One region of the Bacillus sp. CGMCC 1.60114 genome, then DNA from elsewhere that is predicted to be linked to it. Evidence: predicted binding sites of a transcription regulator. Region 1 holds the regulator's gene; each other region holds the start of a gene.
The links. Region 1 encodes Rex, which represses fermentation and respiration genes when NADH is low (regulators of the CRP and FNR family bind a similar motif). Its sites were predicted from a motif close to TTGTGAAATATTTCACAA; they were not measured.

Region 1 (3,288 bases):
ACTGGCTTTAAGACATCATCACCAGAAAATAAAAAATTTCCAAGTACTGTGCGGATTTCTTTTTCTGGTTGCAGCGGGTAATCATCCCAAAGTTCATCTAATACGCGTTTCGATGATGTTAAGTTTGCTTGTTCTTGGTCATAATATCCAATAGAAACGTTAGAGCCGAATGAAATACTGCCGTTTAAAGGACGAAGTTTATCCACAAGAGATTTTAATAAAGTGGATTTTCCGATTCCATTTGGACCGACAAGGGCAACACTATCACCTCTTGTTAATTGGAAATGAATGTGCTCAATGATTGGCTCATTATTATAACCAATTGTGACATTTTTTACTTGTAGTACATCATTACCGCTTTGCCTATCGATATCAAAGTGGAAAGAAGCAGATTTTTCATCACCGAGTGGTCTCGTCATAAGTTCCATACGATTTAATTGTTTTTGGCGACTTTGTGCTCGTTTTGTTGTGGAAGCACGGGCAATATTTTTTTGAATGAAGTCTTGTAGCTTTGTGACTTCTTCTTGCTGTTTCTCATACCGCTTTATCTCTTGTTCGTATAGTGATGCTTTAAGTTCTAAATACTTACTGTAGTTTCCCGTGTATTTACGACTTTGTTTATTAGAGATTTCATACACCTGTGTTACGAGTTTATCTAGAAAGTATCGATCGTGTGAAACGATTAAAATAGCGCCAGGATAGCCTTGTAAATATTGTTCTAGCCATGTTAATGTATCGATATCTAAATGGTTTGTTGGCTCATCCAAAATAAGCAAATCTGGTTTTGTTAACAATAATTTTCCAAGAGCTAAACGAGTTTTTTGTCCACCGCTTAATGTCGAGATTGTAGTTCCGTGTGTTTCAGACGGAAAGCCGAGTCCGCTTAAAACAGAGCGAATGTCCGCTTCGTATTGGTAGCCGCCTTTATTTTTATAATCTAATTGCAGGCGATCATACTCTGCTAACAATCTTTCATGTACAGTGACATTTGTGAAATTTTCTTCTTTTCCCATTTCTTGTTCTAGCCTTCGGAGTTCTTTCTCCATGCGTTGCAAGTCGAGAAATACCGTTAGCATTTCATCCCAAATGGTTAATGACGTCTCAAGACCAGTGTGCTGTGCTAAGTAACCGATAGATACATCTTTCGGTTTAATAATTTCTCCGCTGTCATGGGACAGTTCTCCCGCAATAATCTTTAATAATGTAGACTTTCCAGCGCCGTTACGGCCGACAAGTGCAATACGATCACGCGTCTGTACCTCTAACTTAATGTTTGAAAGAATCATTTCAGCGGCGTATAACTTGGAAAGGTTATTTACTTGTAGTAGAATCAATGTTTTCACCTCAAATAATTTCTTAACTTTGCCATGATTATATTTCTCAATCATACTAAAAATAGTGTATAGTTGAACATAATAGAGAAGTTCTCTCTCTATTATACAAGGAAAACTTTCAATGCTAAACTTCCGTACATGTTTCAATCACTTGAACAGATAGGAAGAGAGGAGGGGGTTGCATGGAGCAGCCTAAAATTCCGCAGGCGACTGCCAAAAGATTGCCTCTATACTATCGATTTATCCAAAACTTATCATTATCTGGTAAGCAACGCGTATCATCTGCAGAATTAAGTGAAGCGGTGAAAGTGGATTCTGCGACAATTCGAAGAGATTTTTCATACTTTGGGGCATTAGGGAAAAAGGGATACGGCTATAACGTAAATTATTTATTGTCGTTTTTTCGCGAAACACTTGACCAAGATGATGTAACGCGTGTAGCTCTAATAGGGGTAGGTAATTTAGGGACAGCTTTCTTACATTACAATTTTACGAAAAATAATAATACAAAAATTGAGATGGCATTTGACGTTGATGAAGAGAAAGTTGGAAAAGAAATCGGAGGAATTCCAGTATATCATCTGGATGAATTAGAAGAGAAATTATCAGATGATATAAAAGTGGCAATATTAACAGTACCTGCTTCTGTTGCACAAGCTGTAGCAGATCGCTTATCGCATACTGGTATACAAGGTGTTTTAAACTTTACACCTGCTAGGTTAAATATAGTAGAACATATTCGAATTCATCATATTGATTTAGCGGTAGAATTACAAACGCTTGTGTACTTTTTAAAAAATTATCCAAAATAAAAACGCAGGAATTCCCTGCGTTTTTATTATTTCTTCATATTACCTTTTTTCGATTTAGAAAAAAGAAGGCGAAGTGCCAAATTAAAATCAACGGTTGCCATTATAGCAAGCAATAGTGTATAAAAGTTCCAAATTGTATCTTCAACACTTGTAATTGCTAAGTATGTAAAAATACACCCGAGAAGAAAGTACAAAGTTGCCATAACAAATGGTGAATTTCGCATGTTTAAAATCCTCCGATAAATCCTTGCAATTTTTCAGCTTTTTCTAGATAGGGATGAAGTACAAATGTAATTAACATAACATTTGTATTCATCATAACATGAGCCATAATGGGTACAATAATTCGTTTCGTTTTAACGTATAAAAATGAAAAAACAAGCCCCATGGAAATATACACTAATAAATGTGTAGGGTCAAAATGAATTAAAGCAAATATAAGAGAACTCACGATTGCTGCGATAAAGAAGTTATATCGTTTATATAGTGTTCCAAATAGAATCTTTCTAAATACAATTTCCTCAAGAATAGGAGCAAATATAGACGAAACAATTATAAATAATGGAGCAGCTTTTATGATTTCGATAATGTTTTGTGTATTTTCAGATTCAGCTTCAACTTTAAAAATTTGTGTTTCGATGGTGCCAGCAATTACTTGGGCGAATAAAGCAAGAAAAACTCCTAAAATGATCCAACCTATTGTAGCAGAAATGCTTGTTTTTTCTCGCTCCCATTTTTCCGATTGTGTATCATTGCGTAATAACAGTAGGATGATAATAAGAGCAACGAAGAAGCTGATTATTCCCCAATGTGCAGTTGCTAATTGAACCTTTTCTTGAAAGCTCCTGTTTCCATTGTTGTATATTCCGCTTTTTAAAAGGATCCATCCTCCAATTACCCCTGATAATTGCATTAAAATATATGTAATAACAACCCACCAGTATTGTCTCTTCAATTTCATAACTCCTTTTTAAATTTTTTGTAATGAAAAAGGAAAATGCTCTACCCATAGAGAAAACAACTTATGGCATCTTTCTTATTGTAACATAGGAGAAGAAGGAAAAACGATGATGAATCTTCTATCAGTACTGATTTTCCGTGAAGGTAAGAATTATTATGTTATTCATCCGGTAAAGTATATA
Region 2 (3,288 bases), on a different contig from region 1:
CCTTTTTAGTTTCTTCTCAGTGTGTTGGATTAAACGGCTTATAGAAAGATGTAAGGGGGAAGTTTAAGTGAATCAAAAACGGACAAAATTCATGATACTTCTGGCCGTTAAAAAAGTTATAGGCCGAAAAAGTGTTTTTATCATTCTTGTTTTTAAAGATAGATTTAAGCTGTTCTAAGGATGGATATATCATTAAATTTAAACAAAGGCATTGAAATATTTTCAAAAAAGCTGAGCATAAACCAGATTTTTTTCTGATTTATGTCCAGTCTCTTTTTGCACCTTTATGTTTATTCAGCTATGGCCTGTTCACCGTGTTCCATAGCTCTGATGGATTCAGCTACTTTAACCATCATGGAACATTCAACTCTCTTACGGAAGATGTCACAACTGAAATCGTAGATTCCATTGAGGGAACCGGTTGCGTGCAGCGCGTTGGCGGGGCAACCGCCGCTGCAGTAAAGTTTCGCCCAGCAGTCTTGGCATTCTGGCTTCGAGTAGCAGTTGCTCTCTTTAAATTGGCATTGCGTCTCTGGTTTTGTGATTCCATCCCAGATGTTTCCCATGCTGTATTCTTCATCTCCGACGAATTGGTGGCAAGGGAAGAGCTCGCCCCATGGTGTAACAGCGAGATATTCCGTTCCTGAACCGCAGCCGGAAATTCTTTTTTGAATGCAAGGACCTTCTGAGAGATCAAGCATGTAATGGTAGAAGGTAAAGCCATTACCTTTTTCCGCGCGCTCCAGCATTTCCTTGGCGAGAATTTCGTACTGGTTATAAATCACTGGGAGGTCTTTCTCAGTGAGTGCATATGGTTCTTTTGGATCACAGATGACCGGTTCCATCGAGAGTTTGTCGAAACCAAGGTTTGCGATATGAAAAATATCATTGGTGAAGTCCACATTGTTATGGGTGTAGGTTCCACGTATAGAGTATTCTTTGTTTCCACGCTTTTTGACGAATTCTTGGAATTTAGGAACGATATAATCATAGCTTCCTTTTCCAGTGACTGTTTTGCGAAGATGATCATGGACCTCTTTTCTTCCATCAAGGCTCAATACGACATTATACATTTCCTCATTCAAGAAATCGGTGATCTCATCGTTCAGCAACATACCATTTGTAGTGAAGGTGAAGCGAAAAGTCTTTTTGTACTCTTTTTCTTTGCTTCTGGCGTAAGCCACAACTTGCTTGACGATCTTCCAGGCCATAAGTGGTTCTCCACCGAAGAAGTCGACATCGAGATTTCGGTGATGACCGGAGTTTTCCAGTAAGTAATCGATGGCTCTTTGTCCAACCTCATAGCTCATGATTGCTCTGTTTCCGTTGTATTTTCCTTGACTGGCGAAGCAGTATTCGCATGATAGGTTACAGGTATGCGCGACGTTGAGGCAGAGAGCCTTTACATAAGTTTGACGATTTCTCAAATCAATTGAGAGGTCCTTAAATTCATCCTCAGTAAAGAGTTGCCCATCATTTTTTAGCTCTTCAATATCTGCGATTGTTTCTCGAATGTCCTTTTCGGGGATGTCGGAATCATGTGCGTACTTTTCTAGCATCATTGTTATGATTTCTTCCACAGGAGTAGTCTCATAAAGCGCGATAATTTCATAGGCGAGGTCGTCGACAACATGTACCGATCCGCTGTAGGTATCGAGCACGATGTTGTATCCGTTTAGTTTATATTGATGAATCATACTTGATAATCAAGCTCCTTTTGTCTATAAAGTGAAACTTTCATTAGAGAGGCTTTTACTGCCCGCGAATACCAGAATAAAAATTGCCGCCCATCTGGAAAGTAGTTGGGCGGTACATTTCTTATTTCCTATCTATTCATTGTGTTTTCACATTTCTGATTTGCAACTCCGCAAGACGTTTTGCAAGCGGATTGGCAAGATGTTTGGCATGCACCGCACCCACCATGTTTTATAGTATCCGTCAGTTTACGAGTGCTCAGTGTTACGATTCTTTTCATAACGCACAACTCCTTTTTTAAATGTTTTTTGAAGAAATAAGGGTTAAATATTGTGAATTCCTTCACATTAAGGGGTGATATTTGTGAATAGTTTCACATTAAAGGTCAAATATTGTGAATTCCTTCACATTAATTCCAACAATAATTTTAACAACACTGTAGATTTACGTCAATCATTCCTAATGTCTTAATACTGCGGAAAGTTCGCTATATATAATTCAATGGGCATTTAATCGTTAATTTTTACTTTTTGAACAGATAATTATGCTTTAGGTTCCCAAGTCATAATAGTAAATCCGTTCTTTCTTGAGATAGTACCTTCAACTATCTCAAGAAAGGACGGATTTTTTTATCCAGCATTAAAGGGCGGTAAGATCCCCTGATGGAAGTTTCACTTTATGTGTCTATTTTTTAATTTTGTAACAGTCTCTAGTTATTACGGAACTTGTGTGTCGTACTTCCGCTGTAATCCCTGCAATTCCTTCACCAAATTCTCTCCAATCGTAGGAGCAAGTTTGTCGTATATAGGTGATAGTGCCTTTTCCCATTCTTTTCGTTGTTCGTCGTTTAATTCATGAATTTGTATTGATGAGTTCTGTTTAATGAGTTCAAGTTGTTCTTTGTTCATTTGAATGGATTGTTGATTATTCCAAGCAGTTGTTTCTTCCATTGCTTCCCTTAATATTTTCTTTGTTTTTTCCGTTTGTTTGTCCCAGGTTTTTTGATCCATCATGACAACATATCCTAAATATCCATGGTTAGTAATTGTCAAATAGTTTTGAACGTTATAGAATTTTTTAGAGTAGATATTTGAAATGGTATTTTCTTCACCATCAACTTTTCTTGATTCAATTAATTGATATGTAGAATTAAATGAATCTTGATATGTGGTAGCTTTTAATAGATCAAATTCGGATTTGATTACATCACTTTGCATGATACGAAAAGATTGTCCCTTTATATCTTCGGGCGTATAAATGGGTCCTTTATTTGAAGTGATTTGTTTAAAGCCGTTGGACCAGTGAGCAAGCCCTTTTATTCCATCTTTTTGTAAGGATTGAAGTAATTGTTCCCCAATTTTTCCGTTTAAGCCTTCTTGTAAGGCTTCATAACTTGAAAAAGCAAATGGTAAATCAAGTACGCCCCATTCAGGGGAGAACGCTCCAAGTTTTGATGTAGAGGGAGCAATAAATTGTACTTGTCCAGATTTTAAAGCATGAAATTCTTCTATATCAGAATATAAGCTTCCGTTAGGAAAGACCTCTATTTTTATTTTACCATTTGATTTTTCATTAACGAGTTCAGCAAATTTG
Region 3 (3,288 bases), on a different contig from region 1:
TAATCCGCCTTTCAGTTCAGATCTTCTTTTTACTTTTCACTATAAAAAACACCCCTTTAGATAAACAGATCCAAAGGGGCAAAACATCGCAACTTTTTTATAAACGTCACGACTTTATTCTAAACATCGCGTCTTTTTTATACGTTTTTTTCTGTTTTCGTAATACTTTTGGAATGTATACACAGAAAGGTTCACTTTCCATGTAATCTCCAGTCATGGCAAAAGCTCTGGAACGAGATCCTCCGCAAACATATCGGAACTCACAAACCCCACACTTCCCTTTATACTTGTCCGGATTACGTAAGTCTTGGAAGATGGGGGAGTTTCGATAAATATCAGCTAGTGGTGTTGTTCGAACATTTCCGGCTTTGATAGGCAATAACCCACTTGGATACACATCTCCAATATGAGAGATAAATACAAAACCGTTTCCATCATTTACCCCTTTTGGAGCACGGCCAAGTCCATTAATCTGCTCCGTCATCCCATTCATCAATACATCCTGGTATTGAATATCCTGATCTGTTTTTTTATTCTCTCGCATTTTTTGTTGAATAACAACACGTCTGTAGTGCTGAGCAGCCGTTGTTTTAATATCAAAAGAAACCTTTTTACTTAATTGATATAGCCATTGGAATACTCTTTCATGCCCGGCTGGTGAAATCATATCTGTTTCCTTGCCGCGCCCCGTTGGAACTAAGAAAAATACACTCCAAAGCACACAATCTAATTCCTCTACTAATTTTGCCATATCTTCAAGTACATTCACATTATAATTAGAAACGACAGTATTAATTTGAATAGGAATTTCCAATTCATGCAAATAACGAATCGCATTCATTGTTAATTCAAATGACCCCTGTGTCCCCCTAAAATGATCATGTATTTCAGCTGTTGGCCCATCTAAACTAAATGCCCATCTAGCAAGCCCTACTTCTTTTGCTTTTTGAATTGTTTCTTTCGTAACGTTTGGAGTAGCACTTGGTGTCATAGATACTCGAACACCTTTTTTTATCGCATAATCCGCAATATCATATACATCCGGACGCATTAACGGATCGCCACCGGTAAAAACAAGCATCGGATTATCCATTTCATATATATCATCAATTAGTTTTTTACCTTCTTCAAATGTTAGCTCAAGAGGATGACGATGATACTGAGCTTCCGCACGACAATGAAGACATTTTAACTGGCATGCTCTTGTTAACTCCCATATCACAATAAATGGATTTTTGTTAAAATCACGATTAATCAAGATTGAACCCTCCTATCGATTTATATCCTCATTGTAAAGTTATATAGGCATTCATGTTGTGAGATACATCACGCATGAATGCCTATATCAAGTGAAACTTTAATCAGTGAGGCTTATCCCCTACTGAGAGTTAACTATTCATTTATAATTTTTTACGTTAGGAAATCCATGTATTACTACCCGCGAGTAACAGAGCAAATTAACGCTATACTACCTTATGATATTTACCACACTTTTTCGTTTTGTAAAAAATGTTCACATTTTCTATCACAAATATGACTTCTATCACAGCTTCATTGAACGGCTTGATATAAATTTATTATAAAAGGAATACGCCTGAAATTATGAAGGAGTTGTACATATGAAAGAAGACATGATCAAACAGCATTTACGGGAAGTCTCCCTCTTTAAAGAACTTTCAGAGGAAGAGCTTCAGCCGATTGTCGATATTTCACAAATGCGAACTTATAAAGCAAAATCATTTGTATTTATGCAGGGTGACATACTTGACCGTGTGTTTTTTATCCACTCAGGTAAGGTGAAAATTCAAAAAACGGATGTAACCGGTAAAGAACAAATTGTCTCTGTGCTTCAAGCTGGAGAAATGTTCCCCCATGCTGGTTTCTTTCGAAAAGGTACCTTCCCAGCACATGCCGAAATACTTGAGTCTGCGCAATTAATTGTTACTCCAATCGCTGATTTTGAGAAAATTTTGATTCAGTATCCTGAATTATGTATAAAATTATTTAAGGTTCTTGGAGAAAAAATTGTGGATCTTCAGGAAAGATTAGAAGAGCAAATTCTTCATAATACGTATGAACAAATTATTAAGTTATTACTTCGCTTATGTAAATCAAATGGTATACAAGTAAATGAGACATATACATTAACGACTCAATTTACAAATCGAGAACTCGCCAATATGATTGGAACATCGAGGGAAACGGTTAGTCGTACAATTACTCAGTTAAAAAGAAAAAAATTAATTGATATTGATGAAAACGGCTGTTTCATTATTATTCCAGATAAATTAGAAGAAGAAATTATTTGATCGAACGCAAATTACCTCATCATTCATTGAACTACCCCCACCTCTCTTCTTTGGCTTCCTTAGAATCTTGAGGTGGGAGTCTTAACTGCCCGGAAATAGCGGGATAAAAATTTCTCTTTATCACAGATTTTCTCATTCAATTCCCTCTTTTAAGTTCTATATCTTAATTGTTAAGTGACAAAAAAGTTGTTTAGTTTACAATAAAGTCGTTTGAAAAATAATAAAGTTGTTAAAAAAATGCGAGTCATTCTTTTCAACAATCGGGCCATTTAATTGAATAAATCTAACCGTTTCTAGAGGAAACGGTCAGATTGACGAGAGAAAGTTTATTCACTCGTATTTCTTTAAAACAATAGCTGCATTATGACCTCCGAAACCAAATGAGTTAGATAGACCTATATTTATTTTCACTTGGCGAGCAACAGATGGTACATAATCTAGATCACATAATGGATCAGGATTTTCTAAGTTAATTGTTGGAGGAACTATCCCTTCCTTTAAGCTCATTGCTAAAGCAATTGCTTCAACTCCACCAGCTGCCCCTAACATATGACCAAGCATAGATTTATTAGCTGTTACTGGAATCTGATAAGCTTGTTTTCCAAACAGCTGCTTAATAGCCATCGTTTCAGAGATGTCCCCCACTTTTGTACTTGTTGCATGGGCACTAATAACATCAATTTCTTCAGGCGATATATTGGCATTTTTTAAAGCTGATCTCATTGCAAGATAGGCACCTTTCCCTTCCGGATGTGTAGCTACGATATGGTGTGCATCTGAACTTGCACCATATCCAATGACTTCTGCATAAATCTTTGCCTCTCTACGTAAAGCATGAGATAAAGATTCTAAGATTAGAATTCCAGCTCCTTCCGACATGACAAATCCATCTCGATTTTCATCAAATGGACGACTAGCTTTAGTGGGATCATCGTTTCTTGTTGATAATGCCGTAGCATTACCAAAGCTTGCTATTGAT

Region 2: scfA (six-cysteine ranthipeptide SCIFF) is a predicted target of Rex. The motif match lies at 2,057-2,074, and genes of this name have one in related genera.
Region 3: ACFQZ1_RS13250 (TIGR04053 family radical SAM/SPASM domain-containing protein) is a predicted target of Rex. The motif match lies at 1,315-1,332, and genes of this name have one in related genera.

What each region holds. Positions count from the first base shown of each region.
Region 1 covers NZ_JBHTHG010000062.1:4,020-7,307, forward strand. The annotation lists gene ACFQZ1_RS10940 (ABC transporter ATP-binding protein) at 1-1,334, opposite strand, end outside; gene ACFQZ1_RS10945 (redox-sensing transcriptional repressor Rex) at 1,517-2,146, shown strand; gene ACFQZ1_RS10950 (YdiK family protein) at 2,173-2,370, opposite strand; gene ACFQZ1_RS10955 (CPBP family intramembrane glutamic endopeptidase) at 2,373-3,101, opposite strand.
Region 2 covers NZ_JBHTHG010000073.1:16,245-19,532, forward strand. The annotation lists gene scfB (thioether cross-link-forming SCIFF peptide maturase) at 291-1,697, opposite strand; gene scfA (six-cysteine ranthipeptide SCIFF) at 1,826-1,975, opposite strand; gene ACFQZ1_RS11280 (TRAP transporter substrate-binding protein) at 2,412-3,288, opposite strand, start outside.
Region 3 covers NZ_JBHTHG010000084.1:293,611-296,898, forward strand. The annotation lists gene ACFQZ1_RS13250 (TIGR04053 family radical SAM/SPASM domain-containing protein) at 107-1,258, opposite strand; gene ACFQZ1_RS13255 (Crp/Fnr family transcriptional regulator) at 1,620-2,309, shown strand; gene fabF (beta-ketoacyl-ACP synthase II) at 2,640-3,288, opposite strand, start outside.